4 regions of the Cohnella candida genome follow, and region 4 is predicted to be linked to each of the others. Evidence: riboswitches for the same ligand, from Rfam matches in the RefSeq annotation. Region 4 holds a riboswitch; each other region holds the start of a gene.

Region 1 (7,185 bases), 600 kb from region 4:
GGCGAGGTCCGTTTTGGCTTGGTTTTGAACGAACGGAATGCCCGTGTTCAGCGATTGGGTGGCGAGCTGCCACTCGTTCGGCACGAACATGGACGTCTCGTATCCCAGGATGTCCGGCACGTCCGACGCTTTGATGACGCTCTCCATCGTGGCCCGGTTGACGACCAGCTGCGTTTTGTGCCGATACCCGAGCACCTCCAGCGTCTCCAGCATCAGCTTCGTGTTTTTGATCGCCGTCATCTCCAGCGTCGTGAGCACGAAAATCTGGTCCGCTTTCTCGATGAACTGCAGCGTCTGCTCCGAGAGCCCCGCGCCGGTATCGACGACAAGATAATCGGTTTGCGCCAGCAAGAGATCGCAGACGCGGTCGATGACCGCCGGCGTCACGAGGTCCGCGAATTCCGGGCGCTCCGGCGCCGCCAGCGTCTTCACCCCGCTGCCGTGATGGATCAGGAAGCCGGACAGCGCGTAGCGGTCCATTTCCCCGATCCCCTCCACGACGTCCTTGATCGTGAAGGTCGGCTGAAGGTCGAGCGCCAGCGCGATGTCTCCGAACTGAAAATTGCCGTCCAGCAGGCCGACCTGCACGTTTTTCTTGGACAAGGCGACCGCCAGGTTCACCGCCATCACGGTCCGGCCGATCCCTCCCTTCGCGCTGCAGAGGGCGATCATCTCACCCCGTTTGGCGGACGGTTCGTTTCCGTCCGATTTCGGCGACTGGCTCATGGCTTGCTCCCTCCGTCCTCCTGAACCACGCGGCTGTGCAGCATCAAGCTGACCGGCCCCTTCTCGTCGGAGTTGATGACGGTCACCCCGTCCTCCGGCTTCACTTCGAGCGTCACGGTCGCGTATTCCACATACTCGGTCGTCGCGTCTGCCTGAACCATTCGGCGGCCGATCGCGAGTACTCGAACGTTTTCGAGAAGGATGGAGGATTGGACCTTCTTGGTGTCCGGATCCGTCTCCGTGAAGACGAGATCGACATAGTCCTCAGGCTCGATCAAGTTGGAAACCGACTGCACGAGGTTGACGCCGAGCGACACCGCCCGGTAACCATCCCGGACTTTTTTGGAGACGAATTGCGCCTCCGCCTGCTGGTCCTTGATATGGTTGGCGAGAATGACTTCCCCCGCCGCCAGGTCGCTGGCCGCCACCTTGCCTTCCGCAAGCGCCAAATCCTTGATCGTCGAGGCGTGCACCCCGTTGGCCGGAATTTGGATCGTCTGGAGCATGGCCCCGGTGATTTTCGTGTTTTCCTTGATTTCCTGCTTCGCCGCCACGACGCTGACGAACGTCTCGTTCACGGCCGCGGCCGCGTCGTATTTCTTCATGTAATTAAAGAACAGGACCGTCGTCACGATGCCCATCACGAGAGCGGCCATCAGTATGATTTTGGATCTCATCGGTTGTCACCCATCCCGCGGAAGTATGTATCGCCCTGTTATTCGATCAGCCGGATCGCGAACGCGCCTTTGTCCACCGCTCCAGTCTCGGTAAATCCCGTGCCCGTTCTTTCGATGAATTGACCGGTAATCGAGGTGTCCTTCGAGGACATCGGCTCCATGATGTAAAAATAGGCGAACCCAGTCACTTTAATTTGCTTCAGTTGGTTGGAGGATTGGTTATACGGCCGGTAAACCGGGATCAGGATGACCCGCGGGGAATCCCGGTGGGTATAGTCTCCCGGCGGATAGGGGTCGGAATCGATGCGCAACTGCACGCCCTCGCGCGTTTTGCCGGCGATGTTGCCTGTCTGCGTATCGATGATGTCGCCCAGCTTAATCTCGCTTTGGTACCCGTACTTCAAGTTATTTTCGTAAGTCGAGGCGCCCGGCCCTCCAAGGGCCAAAATGCCGAAATAGCCGGCTTCCACGCCGGAGCTGTCCACTTTGAGCTTGTATGTCTTGCCGAATTCGAGCGGGATCGATTCGTCGATGCCGAGCGGCGCGACGCCTTCCGCGGCTCCCATCGGAAGAATTTGCGCGGCCGCTTTCACTTCGACCGTCGCCGTTTCTTTGCCGAGCAGCTTGCTGAAACTTAAGGGGACTTGCTTTCGAAGGGTGATGCGGACGGTCGATTTCATCTGCACGTCCGTTCCCGTCAAGCTGGACGACTCCCCGTGCCGCTGCAGAATATCGCCGATGACCGCCCGCACGTTCGCTTCCTGCCCGGTGAGTTCTTGCGCCCCTGACAGTACGGCGGCGTTCGCCGTTTTCTGAAGGTGGCTCTTGGCCGCATACATCGTGCCCCCGTCAATGACAAGACCCGTGGCCGTCAGCAGGAGCAGGAACGACAGCCCGACCAGCACCGCCGTGCTGCCTCGCTCGTCCCTCAGTCTGTTCAACGCGGATCGTAACATGGTTCTCCTCCTATTCCACCCGAATCGTGGAGTCCGCCGAAAGAACCGGGGCCGGGATGATTTCCGTGAGGAGCGGCGTAATGAGCGGCAGCGAGTACGTCAGGGTGACCTTTACATCCTGGCCCGACTTGCGGGTTGATTCCTGCGGCGTAATGGTCACTTTCAACGTAGAGGAGCTGCCCACCCTGACGTGGTTCTTCGCGTAGGCCGCGATGTCCGCGTCGCCTTTCCCCAGTCCGCCGAGCCGCACCGTCTCCTGCGCCGTCATGTTCAAACTGACGTACGCGAACAGCAGCCGTCCGAGATCGACGATTCCGCAAATCAAGAGCAGCAGCAGCGGAAGCATCAGGGCGAATTCCACGAGCGACTGTCCCTTCTGTTCCTTGATCATGCCGCCCCCCATCCTTTCAGCGCCAGGCAGAGGACCGCACCGCCCGCGATGGCGACTCCGTACGGGTAAGTGATGGATCCGGCGGTCCCGTCACCGCCTCTCATAACCGGGAACACCTTCATCCGAAGGCAAAAACAAACGAAACCCAGATACTGCATGCGCGCGCGCAGTCCTTCGTGTAACAACCAAACCCCGATCGCGATCACGGCGCCAATCAGCGCCATGTAGACGGCGGATTCGAGCACGAAGGCCATTCCCTTCAACATTCCGACCAGCGCCAGCATTTTAACGTCGCCCGCGCCCATTCCGCCCATGAGATAGGGGATTAGCAAAATGCCCAGGCCGACGAGGAAGCCGAGCAAGCCTTCAGCCAAACCGCTCCAGCCCCGCTGGCAAGCGTGAATGAGCAGCGCGGCGGCAAGCGATGGGAAAATGACGGCGTTGTAAATTTTCCGGTTTTTCAAGTCGGTCGCCACGCAGATCGCGGCAGCCGACAGCAATACGGCATTCGTCCACACGTCCGGTCCTCCTCGGAAAATGTCGTTCCGGCGGATAAAAGAAGGCCATACGCGAAGTCACGTATGGCCTTCCGACCGCTTATCGGATCCGTTACGGCGCCGGGGACGGGGTCGTTCCCATACGCGTCACGCCGTTGTTGACCGTGGTTTCCGCGTTGTTGAACAGCGCGATGATATGGTCACGCAGCAGAATCAGAGCGGCGACGACCGCCACCGCGATCAGGCCGAGCACGAGACCGTATTCCGTCATGCCTTGTCCTTCCTCTTGCTTCAGCAATCCCATCAGTTTTTTCATCATTTTGTTTCCTCCTCGTTTAATGGGGTTAAGTAATGGATAAATCGCTAAGTTCTTCGAATATGGCGGTATGTCCCAACTGGACTTCTTCACGGGTCAGCGTACCCGCCGGCAATTCGACGACCGAGCGGGTTTTCCGGAAGGAAATCCCGATGTTGCCCGGCTTAAGGCCATGCTCCATTCCGACGATCTTGCCCTCGGCATCCAGGTGCAGCACGTCCACCGGATATTTCATGAAGAAAGAATGGACCGCCCTGCAGGGCTGAATATGAAGGCCGGATCCTTCCGACAGAGACGGCGTCAGCATCAACCCGCGAAACCTTCGGAAAAACGTGTCCGCTTTTTCGATCCGCAAGCCCAGCTGCCGTCCGGTCTCCCGGATGACCAGCATCATGCGGTTCTCGCACCTCCAATCCCACGAAAAATAACCCGCCTTTTCCCGAAAGGGGGGTTCCCTAAAATAAAGAGAGCTCCCCGGATCTTTCGGCAGCTGGCTGGCGTAACGCGCCTTCATCGCGTCCTTAGCCCCTGTAGCTTTGCGTCGCCCGCTTTCGCGGGGTTTGCCTTTATCGAGACCCGGAGGAGCTTTGAGTTCGGCTCACCGGTTCGATGTGATTTCATCATAGCCCGATACATAATCTTCCTGAAATCCGACGTAAATATCAATTTTCTGAACATTTCGATATGTATAACGACAGGGATTGCCAGCGTATTTGGAGTAGGCCTGTCGTCCTGAAAAAGCGCATTTGGACCTAGTATGATGCTTGCTTGTTGGGTATTGATGCGCAGTTTTCATCCGATAACTTATAGAATTCACAAAATATTGAATTCTAGAAAGTTTATGTTTATCTGTGACTCCAGCCCCCTCCCCACCCGGACTAGGGAACTATCGCATCGTTGCGCCGTGATTGCGCCGAAATAGTCTCCCACAGAGACTATTTTGCTCTCTGCACCATGTTCCCACCGAAATAACGCGCCACAGAGACTATTTTGCTCGCTTCACCATGTTCCCGCTGAAATAACGCGCCACAGAGACTATTTTGCATGCTGCACCATGTTCCCGCTGAAATAGTCTCCCACAGAGACTAATTTGCTCGTCGCATCGTGTTCCCGCTGAAATAAGTAAAATACGTATACTTAAACCCTCTCGCACTCCCAACATCCGCCGAATTAAGTAAATCACATTTACTTAAACCCTCTCGCACTCCCACCATCCACCCACTTAAGTAAACCACGTTTACTTATGTGTTAATCCGGACGCCCACCACTCGCATCAAACGAACAAACGTTCCGCTGTTCTCTTGACACGACCGACTCCAGCGGGTTATAGTGGACGAAAATCAATGAACGCGCACCGGGAAGCACCCGTAAGCCAGGCTCAACAGCCTCGCTTGCGGGTGTTTTTTCGTTTTCCGGGCGCGCGAAAGGAGACCTTCGCTTATGAACGTCAAGCCGCTCATCACGAAAGCCTGGATTTGGTCATCGTTCCTTTTGATTTTGGCGACTGCCTTAGCCGCCCCTCCCGCTTGGGCCGCTTCACCGGATTTCACCGACTCCCAGAAGAAGGAGTACGAACGGACGCTTGCCGCGGCTGACGATACTTGGGGACCCAAACTGAAGCAGCAGCACTTGGATTACGTGGCGTTAAAACAGTCCGCTCTGGAATGGGAGCAGAAGGTTTCCGATCTCCATTACCGCAGCGAAGAGAAGCTGACGACGCTGCGCAAACGCATCCAGCAGATTGACGCGGACAAGCTCGCCAAGCTCAAAGCGGATGCCGAGCAGACGAAGAGCAGGCACCAGAAGCTGTTCGACCTCTACCGCAGCGCCAACCAACAGCTGGCTGCCGCGCGGAAAGTGAAGAACAAGACGCTGACCGCCCTGTTCCAAGCCCAGTCCGATGCCTACAAAATCCCCGTCCAGCTCGCCCGCCAGGAAATCAAAAACAAAGACGCCGCTTACCAGCAAGCCAGAAAGGCGACGTCCGCGAAAATGAAGAAGATCCGCGACGAACTTTCCGCGGTCTCCCCTCTTCAAGTGCAGATCCGAGCTTTGAAGAGCGCACTGAAAGCCCCGAAAGACAGCCAGTCGACGGTTTGGAGAAGCTTCACTCAGTCCCTCTCCAAACGCGACGCCAAACTGTCCGCCGGCTTGCTCGGCTCCGTGAATACCGCCACGCGGCAAATCGTCGAGCAGCATCGGAAAATGTACGAGCTGGAGGGACGGATTGCGGAAGTGATCCGGAAAGCGGAGGGCATGCTGGTTTAAAAGCACTGCCAGGCCACCCTCCACCACATCAATAAAAAACGGATCAATAAGCCATACTGTACAAGAACGAGTGCCAAGCTGACTTCCGAGGTGACGAACATGACGGGACGAAACAACCATCCGGATAACGACGGGCCTGCCGCTTCCCCCTCCCGCCTGGACCAATTCGGGGACAAGCGCTCCGAGCATGCGGGTGACAGACCCAAAAAGCCGAAGCCGTCCTCTAACGCGAACAAGTGCTAACACGCTCCGACTCCCGGCCCGTTAACGGCCGGGAGTTTCGTTTTTTGGGCCATAATAAAGATATACATAGCCGACAGGGGGGCTCAGCCATGTACAATTTCGCATATGAGGCTGTGGTGGTCGTCGTCTTCGGCTTGGCCGCTCTTCGATTGGCCGGCAAAAAAGCGATCGCGGAAATGACGACGCTCGAAATGATCACCCTGCTGGCCATCGGCACCGTTATCGGACATGCGGTCTCAGAGAACGAGCTATGGAAAACGCTCGTTTGCATCGCGATTTTCGTGGCCGTCATGCTGATCTTCCAATTTCTCGCGCTCAAATTCCCGGTGCTTGAAAAGTGGCTGATCGGTCGGCCGACCCTCGTCGTCAAAGACGGTCAAATCCAGGAGCATAATCTGCGGAAAATGCGGATGACCATGGAACAGCTCGAGTTGCGCCTCCGCCGTAAAGGCATCGCCAATCTCTCCGATATCCGTACCGCTACGATTGAGATCGACGGGCGGATCGGCTATGAATTGAAGGAGTCGTCCTTGCCGCTGACGCGCGGCCAAGCCGAACAGATTCTGGCGGCGCTGAACCAACCAGTCCCGCCGCTCGGGCAAGCCCAAAGCGAACTTTTCGAAAAAATCCGGAAGCCTGGTGGCTGAGTTTGGAAGATGAGAATCGGCTCAGATTCAACATTCGCCTAGCGAGCCATGTTATAGTTTGTCTCGGCTCGAAAATACCAGACATCAGGAGGAACACAACATGAAATTTACGAAAGTGGTAAATAAATTGATCGTCGCTTCTGTCCTGGGCCTGTCCATTCTGACCGCCCAATTCGCAGGCACCGGCGCCGCAACGGCCAATGCCGCTACGGTCTCCACAACTTCCGCTGCCGTTAAAGCAAGCAAGATCATCAGCCTCGCGGAATCGCTGAGAGGGAAAGTCCATTACGTGTTCGGGGCTAACAATCCGAGCAAATTGATCTTTGATTGCTCGTCTTTCACGAAATACGTGTTCGCATCGCAAGGCGTTAACCTGAAGTGGGGTTCCCGCGCTCAAAGCCTGCAAGGAACCTACGTGTCGAAAGCCAACCTGAAGCCGGGCGACCTCGTCTTTTTCAGCGTCA
Region 2 (7,185 bases), 270 kb from region 4:
ACGTGTCCTCGAGGCGGCCGAACGCCTCGGGTACCACCTGAACGCCGTCGCGTCGAGCTTCGCGAGGGGAAGAAGCGGAAACCTCGGCGTCGTCATGCCGCACGTGCCCAAGGTCCACTTGTTTTCGACGTACTACTTCTCCGAGCTCTTGAGCGGAATCGGGGGAGCGGTTCATGAGCGCGGCTACGGCTTGCTGCTGCTGTTCCGGAATCCGGCGGAAGTCTACGACTACGTTTCGTTGTTCCGAACGCTGCGGGTCGATGGCGCGATCGTGCTCGGAGCCAGCTCCCTCCCGTCCGAGATGGCGGGAATCCGCGAGGCCGCGGCGGAAGGATTGCCTTGCTGCGTCATGGACCAGCACTTCGCAGATATCCGCATCGGCACGGTCGCCGCGGACCACGTGGAGGGCGCTTACCGCGCGGTGAAGCACCTGCTCGGCAAGGGCTACAGGCGAATCGGATTCCTGAACGGCTCGCCCCAGTATTCCAACAGCGCGGACCGGTTGACCGGATACCGCAAGGCGCTGGCGGAGGCGGGCATCGAGCCGGACGATTCCCTGCTGTATGCGGGGAACTACAGTTGGACGAGCGGCAACGCCGCGGCGGAGAAAATCTACGCGGACTTGGACCGGCTGGACGCCTTGTTCGTGTCCAACGACCGGATGGCGATCGGCCTCATGAAGGGCCTTCGCGACCGCGGGTGTTCGCTGCCCGAGGATCTCGCGATCGTCGCTTACGACGATTCCGATGCCGCCCGGTTCAGCGAGCCGCCGCTGACGACGGTTCACGTGCCGTTTTACGACATGGGCAAGCTCGCGGCGGAGCGGGTGTTGGATCGCATTCTAGATGCCGCGGAAGGTGAACAGGAACCGATTTGCGACGTGCTCGAGCCCAGGCTCGTGGTCCGGAAGTCGTGCGGGACAACGAAGGAGGATTCGTTTTGAAAAAAGCGCTTATCGTATGGGGCGGTTGGGACGGCCATCAACCGAGAGAGGTTGCGGGCATTTTCCAGGAACTGCTCGAGAAGGAAGGATTCGAAGTCGAAGTATCGGACACCCTGCAGGCTTTCGCCGACGGGGAGAAGCTGAAGGGCCTCGATCTCATCATTCCGGTATGGACGATGGATAAAATCGATCAGAAGCTCGTGGACAACGTGTCCCAAGCGGTGCAGTCCGGCGTGGGATTGGCGGGCTGCCACGGCGGCATGTGCGACGCGTTCCGCGAGAACGTGGACTGGCAGTTCATGACAGGCGGCCAATGGGTTGCTCATCCCGGCAATGACGGCGTGGAGTACACGGTCAACGTATCGAACAGCTCCAGCCCATTAGTGGAGGGACTCGAGGATTTCACCGTGCGGAGCGAGCAATATTACATGCACGTCGACCCTGCGGTCGAAGTGCTCGCGACGACGCGCTTTCCGGTCGTGCCGGGGCCGCATTCACTCAACAAAGCGGTCGACATGCCGGTGGTTTGGACGAAACGCTGGGGAGTCGGCCGGGTGTATTACAACTCGCTCGGCCATCAGGCGAACATCGTGGAAATGCCGCCGGTGCTGGAACTCATGCGGCGGGGATTTCTCTGGGCCGCGCAAGGCAAACAATCCTGATCGGGGATCAATGAAGGAGACGGGAACCTTATGGAGAAACTGAAAGTCGGCATTATCGGAACGGGCAACATCAGCGGCATTTATTTTCAGAACGGCAAACGATTCGAGTCGATGGAAGTCGTCGCCTGCGCGGACATCGACGTCGAACGCGCGAAAGCGAAAGCGGCCGAGCACGGCGTGCGCGGATGCTCGGTAGACGAGCTGCTGGCAGATCCGGAAGTCCAAATGGTCATCAACCTGACGATTCCGCAGGCGCATGCCTCGGTCTGCATGAAAGCCCTTGAAGCGGGCAAACACGTTTACGTCGAGAAGCCGCTCTCCGTTACCCGCGAGGAAGGCAAACAGCTGCTGGAGCTTGCCGAGCGCAAGGGACTTCGCGTCGGCTGCGCGCCGGACACGTTCCTCGGCGGCGGCATACAGACGAGCATCAAGCTGATCGAAGACGGCTGGATCGGCACGCCGATCGGCGCCACGGCCTTCATGACCAGCAGCGGCCCGGAAAGCTGGCACCCGGCTCCGGAGTTCTTCTACCAAATCGGCGGCGGCCCTATGTTCGACATGGGACCGTACTATTTGACGGCGATGGTCGCCATGCTCGGCCCCATCACCCGCGTCACCGGCTCTGCGCGGATCTCCCATGCGGAGCGGACGATCACGAGCCAGCCGAAATTCGGGCAAGTCGTGAAGGTTGAAACGCCGACGCACATCGCGGGCGTACTCGACTTCGCTTCCGGTCCGGTGGGCACGCTGCTCACCAGCTTCGACATCGCGGGCGGCTCCACGCTTCCGCGCATCGAAGTGTACGGCAGCCAAGGCACGCTGCTGGTGCCGGATCCGAACACGTTCGGCGGCCCTGTGTCCGTCTGGCGCGCGGGATCCCGCGAGTGGTCGCAGATTCCGCTCACCCACGGCAAAGCGGAGAACGCCCGCGGCGTCGGCGCGGCGGACATGGCCAAAGCCATCCTGACCGGCCGCAAGCACCGCGCGAACGGCGCGATGGCTAACCACGTGCTCGAGGCGATGCACGGCTTCCACGATGCATCGGCGCAAGGCAAGCATTACATCATGCAAAGCACCTGCGAGAAGCCGGCTCCGCTGCCGCTCGGACTGGGCGACCACGAGCTGGACTGAGCCGCTAATTTAAAAAAGCTCCTCCCTTGCCAACAGGCGAAGGAGGAGCTTTCCGTCTATAAGGCCGGTTGTCATCTAACCTACGATTTCCTTGATTTTGACGGAACCGTCTTTGCTCAGGTCGATGAACTCGTCGTCGAGCGAGACGAGGGGGCTCGTCGGATAGTTCGGATTGATGAGCAAGATCCGGCCTTTCCGTTCATCGGAGAGAATGACTTCGCTGCCGATCTGCGCGGCCATCAGCCCGTTCAGGAAGGTCAGGCCGATCGCCGAATCGAAGCGGCCTTGGATGATTTGCTTGTGGATCTCGTGGATGACTTCGTAGAAAGCATACGCCTCCCTGTAGGGGCGCGCCGAAGTCATCGCTACGTACACGTCGGCCAGGGCGATGATTTTGCTTAAGGGGTCGATCTCGCTCCCTTTAATCCCTTGAGGGTAACCGCTGCCGTCTTCCCGCTCATGATGCTGCAGGGCGACCCGGGCGATGCGGGGGTCCACTCCTGACTCCAGAAGAAGCTCGTATCCCAGCATAGCGTGCTCTTTCATGATCTCCCGCTCGCTGGGGAGCAGCCTCTCCGGTTTCTTGAGCAAATAGGAGGGGAGTTTGACCGAGCCGATATCGTAGAGGCTGGCCGCCGAATTGAGCAAGGAAAGCTCCTTCTGGTCGAGGTGCAGCCATTTGCCCAGCATGGCGGACATGACGACGACGCCGATGCTCTGCTTGTAGCGGTAATCCGCCATCGACTTGAGATCCGCGAAGAGTTGGAACAGGTTGCGTTTACGGGCGGCCTCCATGATGACCGGGAGCACTTTCTCCTCGAGTTCGAGCACCGGAACCGTTCCGTTGGCTTGCACGAAATGATCGATGTCCTGCAGCCGGGCAGCCGTTTTGTTGACCAGCTCCCTCACTTCCGCCTGATTGGCGGGACCCGTTTCGACTTCCTGGACGATGACGTCGAAAACGTCGACCTTGAAGTTGGCCATCAGCTCGATATGGTGCTCCGTTAAAACCGTGCCCTCTGGAATGAGCAGCAGCCCTTTGTTGTCCATGACGTGATGAAGAACGCGTTTGCCGCCCAGATGGGAATATTCGTCGTACCGCATGGCAGCCTCCTTGGGGTGTTGTGCCGTCAGACAGCCCACAAAGCCTTGGAGCAGCGAGAAAACGCTTACCTTTTGCCGCGTATCCGGGTATAAAAAAACATCCAACCTTCGCTCAAGAAGATAGGATGTTTTGTCGGGACAAAGAAGTAGGGGTCTCCCTATGCTTCGGCAACTCGGCCGCCATGGGGCTTTCGCCCGGTAGGCCCGTAGCTTTGCGTCCTTATCTTTCGATAAGTTTGCCTTTCTCGTGGTCAGGTCAGATTATAAGGTATTTTGGCATGGAAGTCCATACAAATAATGGGACCAGCGTCCCAGTCTAGTCAACGGCCCGGATCTGTGCTATCCTATCGGATGACAACTGAACAAGAAAATCCGGTTTCGCCTCGGCGATCCGGGAGAGGTTCGCGAACTCCCTCTATAAAAAACTATAGCAAGCGACCGCTTCAGCCGGCTCGCTCTTCGCTTTGTGCGCAGAGATTCGGCAGATAGACGATCGCTGTTTTTTTGGAGTTCCTTCGGATGCGAATCTCGTTCTTGTTCCCGGTCCCGGCTGCCGTACCTATGAGCCGAGGGAGACAAGGAGGAGATTTTTTTATGTCCCATGCAGGACGCGGCAAGGAAGAATTGCAGGATATCACGCTGCTTGGCAATCAAGGCACGAAATACCCGTTCAACTATGCGCCGGAAGTGCTCGAGTCGTTCGACAACAAGCATACGGGCCGGGATTACTTCGTGAAATTCAATTGTCCCGAGTTTACGAGCCTGTGCCCGATCACGGGCCAGCCCGACTTCGCGACGATCTACATCTCCTACATTCCGGACGTGAAAATGGTGGAGAGCAAGTCCCTGAAGCTCTACCTGTTCAGCTTTCGCAACCACGGGGATTTCCACGAGGATTGCATGAACATCATCATGAACGACCTCATCAAACTGATGGAGCCGCGCTACATCGAGGTATGGGGAAAATTCACCCCTAGAGGCGGCATTTCGATCGATCCTTATTGCAATTGGGGGCGCCCGGGCACGAAGTACGAAGAGATGGCTTTCCATCGTTTGATGAATCACGATATGTATCCCGAGAAAGTCGACAACCGTTAAGGAGGAGAAGAACGAATGTTGAAAACGGTGCTGGTTCTGCTGTATCTGCTGGCGATCGTGATGGCGAACGTCATTACGGCGAACAACGATCCTGTCCTGTGGGGCAAATTGATCATCCCGGCGGGCTCGTTCCTGATCGGGGCGACGTTCATTCTGAGAGACTTGGTGCAGAACACGATCGGACGCAAACTCACGTACGGCGCGATCGGAGCGGCGATGGTCCTGTCGGCGGTCTCGTCGTATTTGCTCGGCGATACGCTGTGGATCGTGGCGGCGTCCACGATCACGTTCTTGTTCTCGGAGACGGCCGATACGGAGATTTACTCCAGGCTGCGGCTTCCGATGTCGCTGAGGGTGCTGTACAGCGGTCTCGTCGGCGGCATGTTCGACAGCGTCATCTTCGTCGTCATCGGCTTGTCGCCGATCGGCGCGGGCTTCCTGCCGTGGGATTTGGTCGGCTACGCGATCGCGGGGCAGATCGTCGTCAAAGTCGGGATGCAATGCATCGGCGCGCTCATCGTGCAGCTCATGCCGAAGCCGCGCGTTACGGCGAAAGCTTGAGATTTCGGAAAAAAGCCTTCTTCCGGTTCGACGGAAGAAGGCTTTTTCGTTTTAGGCGGAGGGTTTGTCGAACGTATGAACGAGCTTCCAATTCGCGCCGCCGTCCGAAGTCACGTACATTTTCGAAGGTTCTTGGCCGTCCGTGTTGATCCACCAGACGTGATCGGCGTCCGCCGCGGCGATCTGTTGGACGTCGAAGCCGGAATACTCCGGCTTCAGGTTGACCCAGGTTTCGCCGCCGTCCGTCGTTTTGCCGAGCCGGTTCGGTTTGTCGCAAGCTTGGCATTGGCCGCCCATGAAGGCGACGTCCGGGCTCGCGACATACAGCGTGCCGGGGGAGTTTCCGCCGTTACGGGGCACCTTTTTCTCATCCATCGTGAAGCCCGGGGCCGGACCGGAGCCCGCGCCGGAGTTGGCGAGGACCGGCTGCCAGCTCTTGCCGCCGTCGCGGGTATGGAACAGCGAGTAGGAGGTTTGGGACATGCCCGAACCGCCCACCACTTCGACCCAGGCGTCGTTTTTGCCCGCCGACCGGATCACCGAATTCGTCGGCGGGACGTCGGAGTCTTTCGACAGTACGGTCGTCCACGTTTTGCCGCCGTCCGACGTCTTGCGGATCGAGAATCCGTGCTGCCCGTTCGTGACCGCCCATCCGTTCTTGGCGTCGTGGAAGTAGACGTCCCCGACCGTCTTGCCCGGCGTCGTCATAGGGGTCCAAGTTTTGCCGCCGTCGGTCGTATGGGCGTCGCCGCTGAACGCCTCGAGGTCCGATACGAAGTGGAAAAACGAGTCGTTCGGCACCGTTCCGCCATCTTCCCAGTGTTTGCCTCCGTCAGTTGTACGGACCAGCTTCACGCTCTTGTGATCCCCGCTGGCCAGCGATGCCCACGCTTTGTCCTTATTCAGGGCGAAAATCTGATGCACGACGTTCTGAGGCCGAAGCTGGATGCTCCAATGTGCGCCGCCGTCGGCCGTTCCGGCGATCCATCCGTCGCCGCCCGCCCAGCCGATCATCGGATTCGCCAGCCGGACCGCCGTGACCTTGCCCGTCTTCGTCGAATCGGTACCCGGATCCGCCGAATCGGCAGGCGGGCTGGCGGACGTTGGCGCGGCGGATGCCGATTCGTTCGGCGATGCGGCGGGCGACGCGGCCGGCGACGACACCGGTGAGCTGCCGGACGGCGAGGCTCCGTTGTTGCCGGCGGAACAGCCGGCGGCGCCGATTAGCAGAATCGAGCAAAGCAGCAGGAGGGTATGCGATCGTCTCAGTTTTCCCATGTTGGCCATCTCCTTTTTTCGATTACCTTTTAGACGGTGGAAAGTTCGATAAAGTTAAATTTTTATGATGCATTTCGCAGAGCCCGTTTATACGCCGGAAGGGGCAGATATGTATATTTCACCCTTTTTCTTCTGATTTTTTCCTTTACGCTGCCGGCGATTTCCGATTATGATCGATGGGACGAGATCGGACGGGAACAAGAGACCGTCCATTCGAAAGGGAGAGCGCGAAAATAATGGCAACGGAACGGGCATATGCCGGGATTGATTTGGGCGGGACGAAAATATTGGCGGTTATCGTGGACCCGGAAGGAACGGTGTTGGCTTCCGAAGAGCAGCCGACGCTCGCCGCCGAGGGACCGGAGAGCGTGATGGCGAGAATGGCGGACATGGTCCGGCGGCTGATCG
Region 3 (7,185 bases), 480 kb from region 4:
ACCTGTTCGCCATCGGTTTCATCCCGACGTTCGTATTGGGAGGCGTAACCGGCGTCATGCTGGCGTCCGCGCCGGCCGACTACCAGTATCACGACTCCTACTTCGTCGTAGCGCACTTCCATTACGTAATCGTAGGCGGTCTGATCCTGGGCATTTTCGCCGGCCTTCACTACTGGTGGCCGAAAATGTTCGGACGCATGTTGAACGAAGGTCTCGGCAAGTTGACGTTCTGGACGTTCTTCATCGGCTTCCATCTGACGTTCTTCGTCCAGCACTTCCTCGGACTGCTGGGCATGCCCCGCCGGGTTTGGACGTATTTGCCGAACCAAGGCTTCGACACCTTGAACCTGATCAGCTCCATCGGGGCATTCTTAATGGGGATCGGCACGATCGTGTTCGTCCTGAACGTGATCATCACCTGGGCCAAACCGCGCAATGCTGCAGCGGACGCATGGGAAGACGGCCGTTCGCTCGAATGGACGATCCCTTCGCCGCCGCCGGAATACAACTTCAAACAAACGCCGCTCGTACGCGGCATCGACGCTTGGTGGAAAGAGAAAACCGAAGGCAATACGGCCATGACGCCGGCCGAACCGCTCGGCCCGATCCACATGCCGTCTCCGTCGATCCTTCCGTTCATCATGAGCGTCGGTTTGTTCATCGCGGGCTTCGGCTTCATGTACGCCCACCACTGGTTAGCCGCAGGCGGCATTCTCGTCACCTTCGTATGCATGTTCTTCCGTTCGGTGTACGATGATCACGGCTTCCACATCGATCCGGAAGAGGAGGTGCAGGCATGAGCGCACATCAACACGCAGAAGGACAACTCCCGCACGAGCCGGAGAGAGCGACGTTAGAAGGCCGCAATAAAGTACTGGGCTTCTGGATTTTCCTCGGAGCCGAGGTCGTCCTGTTCGGTACTTTGTTCTCCGCTTTCGTCGCCCTGCGCCACCAGGTGCTGGACGGACCGCACGCCTCGGAGCTGTTCGAGCTTCCGATGGTATTCGCGGCCACGATGATCCTGTTGACCTCCAGTCTCATGAGCGTATTCGCCGTCCAGGCGATGCACCGCAACAAGGTCAAGGCGCTTATCGGCTGGCTGTTCGTCACGATCATCCTCGGCCTTTCGTTCTTGGGCCTGGAGATTTACGAATTCAACAACTACGTCGCCGAAGGCCATCGCATGAACACGAGCGCTTTCAGCTCCTCGTTCTATACGCTGGTCGGCTTCCACGGCGCGCACGTCGCGTTCGGCGTACTCTGGATTTCGCTGCTGATCGCCCAGATGTTCAAAAAAGGACTGACGGTCGTCACCGCTCCGAAAATCTACCTTTCGATGATTTACTGGCACTTTATCGACGTCGTGTGGGTGTTTATCTTCACCGTCGTGTACTTGATGGGAAAGGTGGGATAATCTCATGGCAAGCAACCATTCCGCTTCGGAGGAACAAACGAGACGCCACAAGGTCGAAGGACCCCAGAAGCATATCGTGGCATTCGTACTGTCGCTCGCATTGACGATTATCGCGTTCGCGGCCGTTGCGGCAGGCGACATCAACACCAATTTCACGTATTTCATTTTGGTGCTCATGGCGATCATCCAGGTTTTCGTTCAATTGGCGTTCTGGATGCACATGAAGGACCGGGGGCATCTGTTCCCGATCATCTGCATCATTGCCGGGGTTTTCGTCGTATGCGCGATGATCATCACGGCGCTGTTTTGGGTTTGGTGGTAAGCTCAGTCGGAATCGAAGAGAGGCGGACCTTGTACCGCCTCTCTTTTTTTAATGCGGGAGATTTTTCTTGGGCGATGGCGCGGTTTGGAAAGGCGCAGTTTCGGGAAGTCTTCTAGGGGAGTGAAAGCGAAATGCTGGGATTGGAATATTTCTCTTTCAGCGAGTTGTGGAGCCCTTTTTTGCTGGTCTTCATGATGGCTGTCGGAGTGTTATATACGTTCGTGGTCGGCCCGTGGAGAACAAACTTCAAAGGCAGCGAAGCGGTGCCGCTCAAGAAGCAGGTTACGTTCTTGATCGGGCTTGCCTTATTGTACCTGGCGCAGGGCGGGCCGCTCAGTCTGCTGGGCCATCTCATGTTCACTTTCCATATGGTGGACATGGCGGTTTCCTATTTTATCGTGCCGCCGATGCTGCTCTATGGGATTCCGGACTGGCTGTGGAAATGGGCGTTCGCGAGGGTCTTTTGGAGGCCTTTCCGATTTTTGATGAACCCGCTCATCTGTTTGTTCCTGTTTAACTTGATGTTCTCGTTCTACCACATGCCGAACGTACACGACTGGATCATGGTGCATACGACGATCCACGGATTTTTCTATTTCGCGCTGCTCGTCGCCGCCATGATGAACTGGTGGCATATCACGTATCCGGTCAAGGAATGGGCACGCCTTTCCCCGCTCTGGCGGCTCGGCTACATTTTCTCCAACGGGATGATCCTGACGCCGGCGTGCGTGCTGATTATTTTCGCGAGCGAGCCGTTGTTTGCCGTGTACAGCGATCCTAACGTATGGGCGCAGGCGATGCGGTACTGCGTGTCCGGGGATCCGGCGGCGCTGCTATCCCAGTTCAAGGGAGGACCGGCATTTTTCAACTTGATGACGGCCCAAGAGGACCAACAGCTCGGCGGCATCATCATGAAATTCCTGCAGGAGTTCATGAATATCGGGTCGTTGTTCGTCATCTTCATGAGATGGTACCGTCAAGAGCGGGACAAGGAAGACCAGCCCGGACTGGACGACGCGGCGGGAGCGATCTAAAAAGCAACAATATGTGACGCTTCGCCGCTTGGCGTTGTGGACGGCTGGCCGGAGTTGTACAATGATGGGAGTCGTAGAAAATCGGTCGATTGGACGGGTGGTTCCCTCATGGATTGGTACAACGTTTTGCCGGCGATCAGCACGTCGTTCATTGCGCTAAGCGCGATTTTGGTCGCGATCGGATGGAACTTGATTTTGCGGAAGAAGAGAGAGGCGCACCGGAAAGTCATGCTTGCGGCAGCGGCGGCAGCTCTGATTTTCTTCATCATCTATTTGTCCCGTACCATCTTCGTAGGGAATACGGAATGGGGCGGGCCGGACAGTTTGAAGCCGATCTATCTCGTCTTCCTGCTGTTCCATATCGTACTCGCGGCAGTTGCGGCGGTATTCGGCATCACGACGATCGCGCTGGCCTTCCGCCAGAAGTTCGCAAAGCACCGCAAATGGGGCCGCGTCACCGCGACGATCTGGTTCGTCACCGCGATTACGGGAGTGACGGTGTACTTCCTGCTGTATCAGTTTTATCCGGGCGGACATACCAAGCCGGTCATCGACGCCATTTTCTAAAATGCTGTTAGCGGACAAGCCAGTCTCCATTATGGAGGCTGGCTTTTTTACACCTGCTCCGCTGTTTTGAAGCGTTAACCTTTAACCAGGTTGAATAGTGGCTGTGGTCCGCAGACAGCCGACCTGTCGGTAACGGCTGACGCTCGCTCCCGATTTCTGTATTATCTCCCTTCCCACGCCCTTCGAGTGTTATACTGAAAACAAAAAAGTCACCGTGAGGATGTGAGGGACATGGGGATCAGCATCATTCGGAATGGCGAATTCATCGAGAGCGTATCCACCAAAGGCGCCGTCCTATCCCTGGTCGCTTCCGGCGACGGTACGGAGATCATTCACCACAAACTGGAGGCCGGGTACAAAGTTTGGGTCGCTCCAGAGGAAGGCTGGATGGCGCTGGAACACGCGCATATTCTCTCCGGAGAGTTGGTTTGGAAGAAGTCGGACGGAGACGTCGTGCTCGGGCCAGGGGACTCCATTACCGCTCATATGGTTACCGAAATGGCCCTGTTTATCGCTTCGACGGAAACCGAGTTTCTCTATATCGTTTCACGCCCTTATTTTCATAATTACAGCGGTTCCGTCCAGAAGTATTTCGATCTAGCGGTGAAAATCGAAGAAAAAGACGGCTACACCTCCGACCACTGCGATCGGATCAAACGGCTGTCTTTGCTGGTCGGAGAGAAAATGGGACTCTCCCACTATGAACTCTTTATCCTCAATATGGCCGGCTTTCTTCACGATATCGGCAAAACGCAAATCCCGGAGCACATTCTCAACAAACCCGAAAAGTTAACGGATGACGAGTACGAGCAGATGAAGCTGCACACGACATTCGGCAAAGAAATGCTTCAAGAAACGGGCATGCCCGATTTGCGAATCGTCGGAGAGGTGGTCGAGCAGCATCATGAGCGGTTCGACGGCAAAGGCTATCCCCACGGATTGAAGGGGGATCAGATTTCCAAGCTGGCGGCCATCATCTCGATCGTCGATGCCTATGACGCGATGACGATAGACCGCGTTTATCAGAAAGGACGGCCGCGGGAGGCCGCTTTGCAAGAAATCGAGCGGTGCAGCGGTACGATGTTTCATCCGGAAATCGTCAAAGTCTTTTTATCGCTAGGAGATCAATTGACGTAATCGAATTGACTTATTCGATAAAAATCGATATAGTAAACAAGCAAGTAATGGTAATCCTTTGAGAGAATTGAGCACTTCCCGATAATGGCAAACTTATCGAAAGATAAGGGCGCAAAACTACAGGGCCTTCCCGTCGAAGACGAATGGCAGCCAGTTGTCGAAAGAGGCGCTTTTTATTTTACGAACAACCGGAGGTGAAACGAAATGAAACGCACGCTGCTGATCGGCACAGTCCTTCTGGCTTGCCAGATGCTGTTTGCGGGAATGGCCGGCGCTGCAACGTATTCTTCTTCCAGCGATAAATACGTGAATCTCAATCTTCCTTTATCTCTTCCGAAGTTAGACACGGGCAGCCTGACGTTTAACACGCAACAATCGCTCTACAACAACGTGATCAACCCGACCGGCCTCTCTTACAACTACTACTATTACTGGGTTACGGTGAACGGAGATCCGGTTCTCGCCCTCGATCCTTTTAAAATCACGAACTGAAAAACTACCGCAGGCGCTGTCCTGGCGGTAGTTTTTTCTTTGTGAAACGTCTTATAACGTTGGCGGCACCCCTAAACGCTCATTCAAAATCACTCGCAGCTCATCGGGAATCCGTTCAAACGCGACCCCTTTCCCCAAAAACAAAAGCCAGTCCGCATAATAAGCCAGCGCCTCCTCATCCGTCACATCCAACTGAACATTGAAAATCCCGCTCGATTGGAACATCCCGGTAAAGGACAAAACGATTCCCGGCGGGTGCAAACGTTTAAAACGCTGAATCCCCCTCGCATCAAGCTTCACGACAAGATTGGCGTTACGTGCGATAAGCAATTTTTTGCTCAAAATCTCTTGCTCGGACCCCTTCATCTCTTTCTCGGCAATGGCCGAATCCCGCAGCATTTCAACCGGCAAATAACGAAACTCATCCGTATCCAAATCATAAACCTCGACCAGCCACTGAGCGTTAGAGTTGAAAATATGCAGCAAATAAACATCCATCAACTGCGGCCAGCCGGGGCTCTGCTCATAAGTCAAACGCAAGTGTTTATCCCGCATGGCAAGCGATATCAGCTGGTTCAATTCCGCAGGCGCCGCGTCATCCAGCTCTAGGAGATTCGGATTGGCGGGATTCGTATTTTCAAAAAGCAAGATACGATTCAGCTCGATCAGCTCGTCTTGCTGGGTTTGCGGCGCGATGCCGATGAGTTTTTCCGTGATGGAACGGCGATTTTGCAGATAAGGCAGCTGCGAATTTTTCGACGCGATAAAGCTGATAAAAATCGCCCTCAGTTCATCAGGCGTAAATCGGACGGAGGGCAGATACTGATTTTGCATGACGAAGTAGCCGCCGCCGCGGCCCAGTTCGGTCGTCAGCGGAAAACCCATCTCCTGAATCTCGTTAATGTCGCGGATCGCCGTCGCGCGGGAAATCTTGAACTCCCGCTGGATCTCGGCAATCGTGAAATGCGCGCGGTTATTGATATAGCGTATGATCAGGTTTACTCGTTCTGTTTTCTTCATGCTTTTATTGTAGCTTTGATTTTTCATAAAAGGTATCATTTTTTGATACATTCGGAATTTAGAATCAATCTTGTAAAATAAAACCTCAAAGGAGAGAATAAGATGTCTGACTACTCCATCAAAACGATCACGGAAAACTACAAAATGACGGCTTACGGTGTTTTGCTTGAAGACTTCAACGATTGGGCGGGCAATGCGGCAAAAACGGCAGCGAAAAAAGCCGAAGTCACTGAAAACGGCAAGCTTGCCGAACTCCTCGCGCTCGCTGACGGGCAAGAGTATCAAATCAACTACGTCATCGGCGGTAAGGGTTGGCGCGGTTTCGGCGTGATGGGCGAGTTCGACGCGGAAGGCGCGGTCGTTCTCGATTTCCTCGCCGGCGACTACATCGTCGTGCCTGGCACAGGCGCTGACAAAGACCGCCTTGCCGACGAAATCACCGGCAAAGTTTTCGGGGGCATGCTGCAAGAAATCACCGACTACAAATATGTGGGACCCGGTAACTCAACATTCGTCAAGGCAGCGGGAAATGGTGAATTCTACGGCGAAATGTGGCTTCGCGCGAAAAAAGTAGAAGGCTAAAGGGAGCGCTCACATGGCGGATTACACGCTTGAACACAAGAAGTCATTCACATTGACCGCTTACGGATTTTCAATGCGGTCGAAATTCCAAGACGTTGCAGCTATGCAAAAGGAAAAAGCGGAGTTTTGGGGCGGGCTCAAGGCTGACGGGCGTTTCGATAAGCTTAAAAACGCCGCGAAAGACGATCGCGAATGGTCGGTCAACGAGGTATATCAAGGCAAACCGTGGAATTATTTCGCGGTGGAAGCCAGCAAATCCGTGGCTGACGCAACGCGTATCATTGAGTTTCCGGATAGCGAGTACATCGTGGTCGCGGGAAAAGGCGACAAGGAAACTTTGTTCGATCAGCTGACTTACCGTGCATTTGGCGAAGTTTTATCTAAAATCACGGACTATGCTTACATCGGCGGTCCAAATGCGACATATCGCCAAGATAACGGCGACGGCATATTCTACGGAGAATTTTGGGTACCCGTGGTGAAAAAATAATCATACGCTGAGAATGGGGCGAATTAGCGCGTGACACGCGCTGACTCGCCCCATTCTCACGTTAACCTAAGCCACGCCCACTACACTCCTACACGCAAGGACAAACTCAGTTCTCACGGCTCCTCCA
Region 4 (7,185 bases):
AGATTCAGGGTCACGAGCAAGTCCGTGTTGTCCGGGGTTCGAACGAAATCGGTCATCCCGTAGCCGTATCTCGTAATGTTGTTGAATCCTTTAATCGCCGTTTTGATGTCCGTAAGCGCGGTGCTTTTCGGCGTATATCGGAACTTGAGGGAATGATTGTGCGCATCGATCGCGTTCTGGATTTGGTAAGTCAGGCCGGTAACGCTTTGCACCGTATTTTCGTCCTTCAAGTAGGGAAGTCCGATCGAAGTCTCAAGATCTCCGTAAAAGGTCGCGTTAGCGGCGTCGGACGTTTTCTTGGCGGCCAGCGTATCCGCGAACTCGGTGACGGCAGCCGGGTATGTTTTGGTCCAGGTGTGGTTGGCCTTGATTTCCGTGTCGGTCAGATTGAAGTAATCGTAGACGATTCTTCCCGCCACGTCGGGAACCGGGTCGTCCCACGTCGTGTCGAGATGGTACCAGCTGCCGTCCAGCTTGACCAGGTTCCAGGTATGAAGCTGCTTGTTCGCGACGCCTTCGATGATTTTATTTTCGATTCCCGCTTTGGAGAGCATTTTGTAAGCGAGCAGCGCATACCCCTGGCACACCGTCTTCTTGTTGCCGAAAAGCCCGGCATAAGCGGAGTGCTGCACCAACGAAGTGTCGTAAGCGAGATTCGTTTCGATCCAATCGTGAATCGCTTTTTCCTTCTGAAAATCGTTCATGCCGGCGGTGATGATAGTCCCCAGGACCTCGTTCACTTTGGCTTCGACCGCGTCCGCTTGCGTCTTGCTCTCCCAATAGGTGAAGGAGAACGTGTAAGTGGAAGAGTTCGCGGTATTCGTCCAAGAGTATTTATACGATTTCGAGCTGTAATAAAGATAATTGTCCGAATCGAAAATGGCGCCCAAAATCGTGCCTACATCCGCCGAGGGCAACTGTCCGCCGGTATAGGTAATGGTATAAGTGGCCGGTCTTTGAAGCAATCCGGCGTACAGCTTGTTTTGGAATTCCGTTTTATCCGCCGCGGTATCCGTTGCCGCATAGGCGGTCGTCGTTCCGAAAACCTCCGTGAGAAGGCCGATGCCGAACAGCAAGGAGAAACCCAGCAGCAGTTTGAGGACAGGTATTTTCATGACAAGCAGCTCCTTCGTGAAGGTTCGAGGCAGGTTCGATGGAATAGGAAGACTTTACCTACTTATATCGGCGTGCCGGGCCCCAAAATGAAGGAAACAAAAAGGCTTCCCCGGGCGGACGCATCACGCGTACCACATTATGGGGAAGCCTTCTTCTTGCGAGTTAAACCGTCTTCCTCTTCCATCCCACGATCAGGACGGCGCCGGCGAGGATCAGCACCATCGCCATAAACGGCTGATGGGTGAACCGGCTGAGCAGCGTTCCGACCGAGAACACCGTGAAGAACAACGCGGACAGCACGGTGAGGATGTTGATCGGAATGAGCAGCCATTTGTTCCGGCTGCCGAAGAAATAAAATTCGAACAGGCCGACCGCGACCGAGAAAATGAAACCCGGCCACATGAAGCTCCATCCGTCCGTCAGCATCGCGATCTGGCACACGACGCCCGCCGTTGCGAGAATGCCGCCCGGAATGAGCAGACCCGTTCCCCTTCTTCCCGTCATCGAAAAATACATCCAGTGGAAAAACAGTCCCAGCGGGATCACGAACAGGCTCGGCCACATGTATCCGATGAGGTGTCCCGTTCCGATCGCTTCGCCGCGGCCGAAAAACAGCATGAGCGCACCGATCGCCAGCAGCACGACTCCCATAAGCGCGCGATTGTTCATTTCGCTTCCTCCTTCGATTCACTCATCCGTCATTTTCCATGCTCCAAGTATAGAGCGCGGAAATTCCCGGCGCTTCCAGCGGAAGCCAAGGGCGGACCTGGACCAAAGTCGGATTTTCGCGCGCTTACGCGCTTCTCTTGAGCTTGAAGTTGGCGACGGCGCTGTTGAGAGTTTCCGCCAGCCGGGCGAGCGATTGGGACGTCGCCGCCGTTTCCTCGGCCGCCGCGGCGGATTCTTCGCTCGTCGATGCGATGCTATCCACGGACCGCAGCACCTCGGATGCCTGCGCCGCCTGTTCCTCGCTGGCCGCGGCGATTTCCGTCACCTTGGCCGCGGACTCGCCGACCATCGCGACGATCCTGTCGAAGGCTTCGCTCGTCCGAATGGAAGAGGTCACTCCCTCCTGCACAGCCGCGACGCTTTGCCTGGTGTTTTCCTGGATGCCTCGGATGATGCGGGTGATCTGCTTGGTCGCCTCACCGCTTCGTTCCGCGAGCTTGCGCACTTCGTCGGCAACGACGGCGAAGCCCTTGCCCTGGTCTCCCGCGCGCGCCGCTTCAATCGCGGCGTTCAGCGCCAGCAGATTCGTCTGCTCGGCGATATCGTCGATCACCTCGATGATTTCGCCGATTTGGTTCGAGTCCTGCTGCAGCTTGCTCATTTGGGCGCTGACGCCGTTCATTTCCTGGATGGACCCGCTCAACAGCTTGCCGCCGTCTATGGCGACCTGAACGGTCCGACCGGAGAGCTCCGCGGCCTGTTCCGCGTGTTCGGCGACGGAATGGACGGCGGACGAAAGCTCCCGGAACAATTCGTTCATCGTCTGGGCAGCTGCCGCCTGCGCCGTGCTCCCGCCCGCGATTTCTTCCGTCGTGGCGGAAATTTGCAGCGAAGCCGCGGAAACGTTTTGCGCGGACGCCGTGATCTGACCGATGACGCCCCGTAGATCGATCGCCATTTTATTGGCCGATTCGATGACGAGGCCGATCTCATCCCTGTTGTTCACCTCGATCAGGTCACCAGACAAATCTCCATGAGCGATTTCGCGGATCCGCTTTTCCAACACGCCGAGCGGCCGCGTGATCGAACGGAAAACGGCGATTCCCGCACCGACGCTGAGCGCGACGGAAACAGCGAGGATCGAGAAAATGAGAATCGCGTCCCGCTTCGTCCGGTCGGCGACGTGCTGCTTTGTCTGAGCGTCCAGCTTCGCCAGCATGTCGGTGATGATCGGATCCAGCTCCTTGCGGGCGTCCCTCTCCTCTCCGAAATGGATTTTGACCGCATCGTCGCGTTTCCCGCCGTCATACGCTTTGAGCACTTTATCTCCCGCGGCGGAGAATACGCCGTAATTCGCTTCGATTTTCGAGATCGTTTGCAGCGTTTGGTCGTCCATCCCTTGCGCGTCTTTGATCTGCGCCAGAAGATCCTGGACTTCCGCTTTCTTCTTTTTCATTTCGTCTATGTAACTTGGAGTTCCCTGCAGCAGATAACCCCGCTCGTCATTGGAGATGCCGGTCAGTTTGAACTGGATTGATTTGACTTGGAAACGCAGTTCCTGTACGCCGAGCAGGCTTCCATAAGCGTGATGGGTGCTCAGGTTATTGAAATAGGAATAGAGGCCGGTAAATAAAATGATGCAGGTAAGAACGGTCATGGTAAGGATGAGTTTCATTCTGATTTTCATGGTGTATGCTCCTCCGCGGGCTGTCTTGGCGTGCAATTCCGTTCCTTGCGCCTGGCCATTTCCGTTGGCCTCCGCTCCCCCTTCCGTTCATGCGGGCAAAACAAAAAACACCCTTTGGCAGCCCGGCCGTCATCGCTTTCGCCTTAGACCCGAGGCTTTGCGTCCCTGACTTTCGACAGGTTTGCCCTTATCAGTCGTGTTTTCGTCTCCGTCAAATTTATAGTAATAGGGTCGGAGATACTTTGTAAATATGAATTCGACCGAAAGCCCTAAACCGCATTTAGTTCCCGCAAGGATTGAAGCGCATGCCGGATCAGATCCGGAAGGTCCTCCATTTGGTCCTCGTCGATTTTGCGGTTGAACCGAAGCTCGGCAGTGTTCAGGAATATGTCCGGCTCCCCGTAAACGAAACGCAGCGTCTGCACCGGCGGCTCCGCGGACTGCCACAGGCTTCGGAGGATCAGATCCGCTTTCGCGCATTGGCCGTCAACGTCGCTCACCGGCAGCTCGAAAATCAAGCTCAGCACGCAGCCCGGTTTTTCGCCCGGGATTTCCAGAATTTCCGACGCCAATTCCTTCAGGGAGGCGTAAAGCCGGATTTCGGCGGCGGCTTGCCCCTCCTCCGCCAATTCGAACCGCAACGAAAACTCGCGGGACATGAGGGCCATGTCCAGCTTGTCCGTTCGGCCGACGACCCGGATTTCGCCCGTCAGGTTGTCGAGATCGTACAGTTGGTTTTCCAGGGCGACCTTCAAATTTTCGAATACCGTAGGATCGAACATGGATAAATCGTACAACTCCTCATTCGCATATTCTTCCATCATGATATAATGATGTACTTACTTTCAGGGAGCATGCAAATCCATGATCACGATCCAGCAAATGAAATCTTTCATCGAAACGGCGGAAACCGGCAGCCTCACCAAAGCCGCCCGCAACCTGTTTGTCTCGCAGCCGGCGCTGACCAAGCAGATCGCGGCCATGGAGAAAGCCTTGGGCTGCACGCTGCTGCTCCGCAGGACATCCGGCGTCGAGCTGACGGAAGCCGGCCGCTACCTGTTCGACCGAGCGCAAGCGATCGTCGGGCTGTACGAACAAACGCTGCAAGGGTTGGATGGGCTGCTTCGCCGTTCACCGCTGCGGATCGGGGCCTTGCCGAGCTTGGCGAGCCATTATTTGCCCGAGCTGGCGGCTGCGCTGCAGGAAGCGCTTGGCCGGGAGACGGCCGTCACCGTCGGCGATACCTCCCGCGAGCTCGCAGACAAGGTGCTCCGGGGGACCTGGATGCCGCCATCGTCCAAGATTGGCCCGACGGCGAGCCCGATGAAACCTTAAGGACAGTGCCGCTGTTCATCGAGCCTTACTGGGCGCTGCTTCCGGCCGGTCACGCCGATACGGGACGCGAATCAATCGCGGTCTCCGATCTGATGAACGACCGAATGGTGCTTCACCGCGATCCGTGCGATATCCGAACCTCCCTTCGGCGCTTCTGCATCCGAAACGGACTGGAACCGAAGGTCGGCCTGGAGCTCGGTTTTAACGAACAGATCGTGCCTTTCGTCGCGAACGGACACGGCGTGTCGGTCGTCCCTGAGATGGTGGCCGAGCAACTGAACGACCCGCGGGTGAAAGCCGTGAAGCTGAGCGACGCCGGATTCGGCCGGACCGTCTGTCTAGTCGGAAGAGCCGACTCCGATGCTTCCCTGCTCGTTTTTTTCGCGGAGAAACATGCCCAGAATATCGCGGTTGACCAGGAAAATGCCGGCTAGCGTCAGCACGGTGCCCGCCGCTCCGATCCACGTGAAAGTTTCGCCTAGAAGCACGGCACCCGCGATCGTCGCGACGACCGGGGAAACGATCGTCCAGGTCGTCGGAAACATCGGGTTCGTCATCTTGACAAGCCAGTAATAAACGCCCGAAGCCGCGATCGAAGCGACGACGCTTAAATACAGGACGCTTGCCGCCGATGGGACGGATAACGCGCCTGCAGCCGGCATCCCTTCCGTGAAGAGCGAGATCGCGAATAACAGCGCGCTGGCGAACAGCATTTGGAGCCCGTTGAACATTTGCGGAGAAACGTCGCCGGCGAGCATCTTTTTCGACCGGACGACCCCGTAAGCGAACGCCCCCTCGGACAACACGATCGCGGCCATCGCGGCAAAGTTCCGCCACGCCTGCTCGCCGTCCGCGAGATCGGGAGACACGACCAAGGCGATGCCAGCGAACGACACGGCCAAGCCGGCGATCTGAGACCGCTTCAGGCGGCCGAAAATGCCGATGAATGCCGGGGATGTCGCCACCAGCAGAGACGCCATGCCGGAAGCCAAATACTGCTCGGCCCAGAAAAGCGCCGCGAACGGTATGGCCGTCATCAACACGCCTAGCCATGCGATTTCCGCATATTCCCTTGCCGTTTTGGGAAACCGGATTTTACGGTACGAGAAATAAGGCAGCAGAAGCAATCCCGCCAGGCCGAAGCGGACGGCGGCCATGAACAGCGGGGGCAAGCCCGCATTCAAACCGATTTTGATGGCCAGGAAAGTCGTCCCGAATACGAGACAAATGAATGCGTAACCCGCGATAATCACGCCGATTCCTCCTCCGATGAATAGGGAGAGTATAGCAAGCGGGAAAGGCGGCGGCGTAATACCGATTTCGAATATCGTCATAACCTCCGGTTATCGTCGGAAACGCAAACAGGCGCTGTCCCGAGCAAGGGACAAGCGCCTGCGCCATTTGCGGAAGTCAACGGTTCGCTTTGAGCTTCTGCAAGTTCAGCACGAAGTTCCCCGCGTTCATCCGGATCAATTCCTTTTCTTCCAGGTCGTTCAGCACGTATTGCAGCTCGATCAGCTTCACGCCGACCATTTGGGCCAATTCGTTCAAATCGAGCGGAAGCTCCACTTCGATCGCGTTTTGAGTTCGTCTGCCATGGCGGTTGGCCATATTGATCAGACTCGTGATCACGCGCGTTCGCGCGTCGAAGACGGTCAGATCCCGGATATGCTGGTGGGTGTCGCGGATCCGAGCGATAATTTCGCGCATGATCGTATGGGTAATCTCGAAATGGTTGCCTAGCAGCGTCATGAAGTTTTCTTGCGAGATGACCAGCAGCTCGGTTTTTTTGAGCGTCTGGGCCGAAGCCGAACGGGGCTTGCCGTCCAGCAGGGAAAGCTCCCCGAAGCTGTCGCCGGGACGGCACACGGACAGCGTCTTCTCCTGGCCTTCCGGATGGTTGATGTAAATTTTGATCGCGCCCTTGAGCACGACGAAGAAGGAATCTCCCGGATCGCCTTCGCGAAACAGCACTTGCCGGCCGTCGTACTTGACGATGGTGAAGTTCGCCATCAGCAAGTCCATCTGCTCCTCGCTGAAGCTTTCGAACATCGGGATGCCCTTGAGCACGTGGTTCAAGGTTTCCTTCTGCTTGCCGGTGAACGCCGGAGCCGGAGCGGCGGGTTCGGCCGGGACTTCCGCGGCTTCCACTTCCAGAATCCGCACGTTGTATTTGACGAGCACGTGAATCTGGTTTTGCGTCAATACCATGCCCCTGACGGCGAGCTTCATGCCGGTGCCGGAGTAGATATCTTTATCAAGTTTCATGCCGACGCGGGCGAGTTCGATAGGAATGATAGGCATGGTCGACGCCACCTTGGACGGGAATATCTACTTATTCGCCGAAAATCCCGGAAATTCCTGCATTTTCGACCCTT

The links. Region 4 has a riboswitch for cyclic di-GMP ahead of EAV92_RS00315 (HAMP domain-containing methyl-accepting chemotaxis protein). Riboswitches for the same ligand answer to the same signal wherever they lie in the genome.
Region 1: another riboswitch for cyclic di-GMP. It lies ahead of EAV92_RS22050 (DUF192 domain-containing protein); the one in region 4 lies ahead of EAV92_RS00315 (HAMP domain-containing methyl-accepting chemotaxis protein).
Region 2: another riboswitch for cyclic di-GMP. It lies ahead of EAV92_RS23570 (HD-GYP domain-containing protein); the one in region 4 lies ahead of EAV92_RS00315 (HAMP domain-containing methyl-accepting chemotaxis protein).
Region 3: another riboswitch for cyclic di-GMP. It lies ahead of EAV92_RS22635 (hypothetical protein); the one in region 4 lies ahead of EAV92_RS00315 (HAMP domain-containing methyl-accepting chemotaxis protein).

The regions. Positions count from the first base shown of each region.
Region 1 covers NZ_CP033433.1:4,763,212-4,770,396, reverse strand. Annotated here, with positions in the region: gene EAV92_RS22080 (CpaE/TadZ family protein) at 1-726, opposite strand, end outside; gene cpaB (Flp pilus assembly protein CpaB) at 723-1,403, opposite strand; gene EAV92_RS22070 (pilus assembly protein TadG-related protein) at 1,442-2,359, opposite strand; gene EAV92_RS22065 (TadE/TadG family type IV pilus assembly protein) at 2,370-2,750, opposite strand; gene EAV92_RS22060 (A24 family peptidase) at 2,747-3,268, opposite strand; gene EAV92_RS22055 (Flp family type IVb pilin) at 3,360-3,566, opposite strand; gene EAV92_RS22050 (DUF192 domain-containing protein) at 3,592-3,957, opposite strand; cyclic di-GMP riboswitch class I at 4,046-4,138, opposite strand; gene EAV92_RS22045 (hypothetical protein) at 5,004-5,831, shown strand; gene EAV92_RS24660 (hypothetical protein) at 5,931-6,074, shown strand; gene EAV92_RS22040 (DUF421 domain-containing protein) at 6,164-6,721, shown strand; gene EAV92_RS22035 (C40 family peptidase) at 6,822-7,185, shown strand, end outside.
Region 2 covers NZ_CP033433.1:5,096,196-5,103,380, forward strand. Annotated here, with positions in the region: gene EAV92_RS23555 (LacI family DNA-binding transcriptional regulator) at 1-943, shown strand, start outside; gene EAV92_RS23560 (ThuA domain-containing protein) at 940-1,605, shown strand; gene EAV92_RS23565 (Gfo/Idh/MocA family protein) at 1,636-2,736, shown strand; gene EAV92_RS23570 (HD-GYP domain-containing protein) at 2,812-3,840, opposite strand; cyclic di-GMP riboswitch class I at 4,005-4,091, opposite strand; PreQ1 riboswitch class I at 4,232-4,275, shown strand; gene queF (preQ(1) synthase) at 4,435-4,938, shown strand; gene EAV92_RS23580 (VUT family protein) at 4,954-5,499, shown strand; gene EAV92_RS23585 (WD40/YVTN/BNR-like repeat-containing protein) at 5,551-6,777, opposite strand; gene EAV92_RS23590 (ROK family protein) at 7,014-7,185, shown strand, end outside.
Region 3 covers NZ_CP033433.1:4,878,009-4,885,193, forward strand. Annotated here, with positions in the region: gene ctaD (cytochrome c oxidase subunit I) at 1-800, shown strand, start outside; gene EAV92_RS22610 (cytochrome (ubi)quinol oxidase subunit III) at 797-1,414, shown strand; gene EAV92_RS22615 (cytochrome C oxidase subunit IV family protein) at 1,419-1,736, shown strand; gene ctaG (cytochrome c oxidase assembly factor CtaG) at 1,868-2,770, shown strand; gene EAV92_RS22625 (DUF420 domain-containing protein) at 2,879-3,337, shown strand; gene EAV92_RS22630 (HD-GYP domain-containing protein) at 3,569-4,474, shown strand; cyclic di-GMP riboswitch class I at 4,551-4,636, shown strand; gene EAV92_RS22635 (hypothetical protein) at 4,679-4,966, shown strand; gene EAV92_RS22640 (helix-turn-helix transcriptional regulator) at 5,018-6,013, opposite strand; gene EAV92_RS22645 (hypothetical protein) at 6,089-6,568, shown strand; gene EAV92_RS22650 (GyrI-like domain-containing protein) at 6,582-7,058, shown strand.
Region 4 covers NZ_CP033433.1:73,758-80,942, reverse strand. Annotated here, with positions in the region: gene EAV92_RS00325 (Ig-like domain-containing protein) at 1-1,115, opposite strand, end outside; gene EAV92_RS00320 (hypothetical protein) at 1,279-1,785, opposite strand; gene EAV92_RS00315 (HAMP domain-containing methyl-accepting chemotaxis protein) at 1,910-3,472, opposite strand; cyclic di-GMP riboswitch class I at 3,586-3,668, opposite strand; gene EAV92_RS00310 (hypothetical protein) at 3,742-4,254, opposite strand; gene EAV92_RS00305 (LysR family transcriptional regulator) at 4,337-4,807, shown strand; gene EAV92_RS24680 (LysR family transcriptional regulator substrate-binding protein) at 4,753-5,241, shown strand; gene EAV92_RS00295 (DMT family transporter) at 5,146-6,060, opposite strand; gene EAV92_RS00290 (Crp/Fnr family transcriptional regulator) at 6,218-7,111, opposite strand.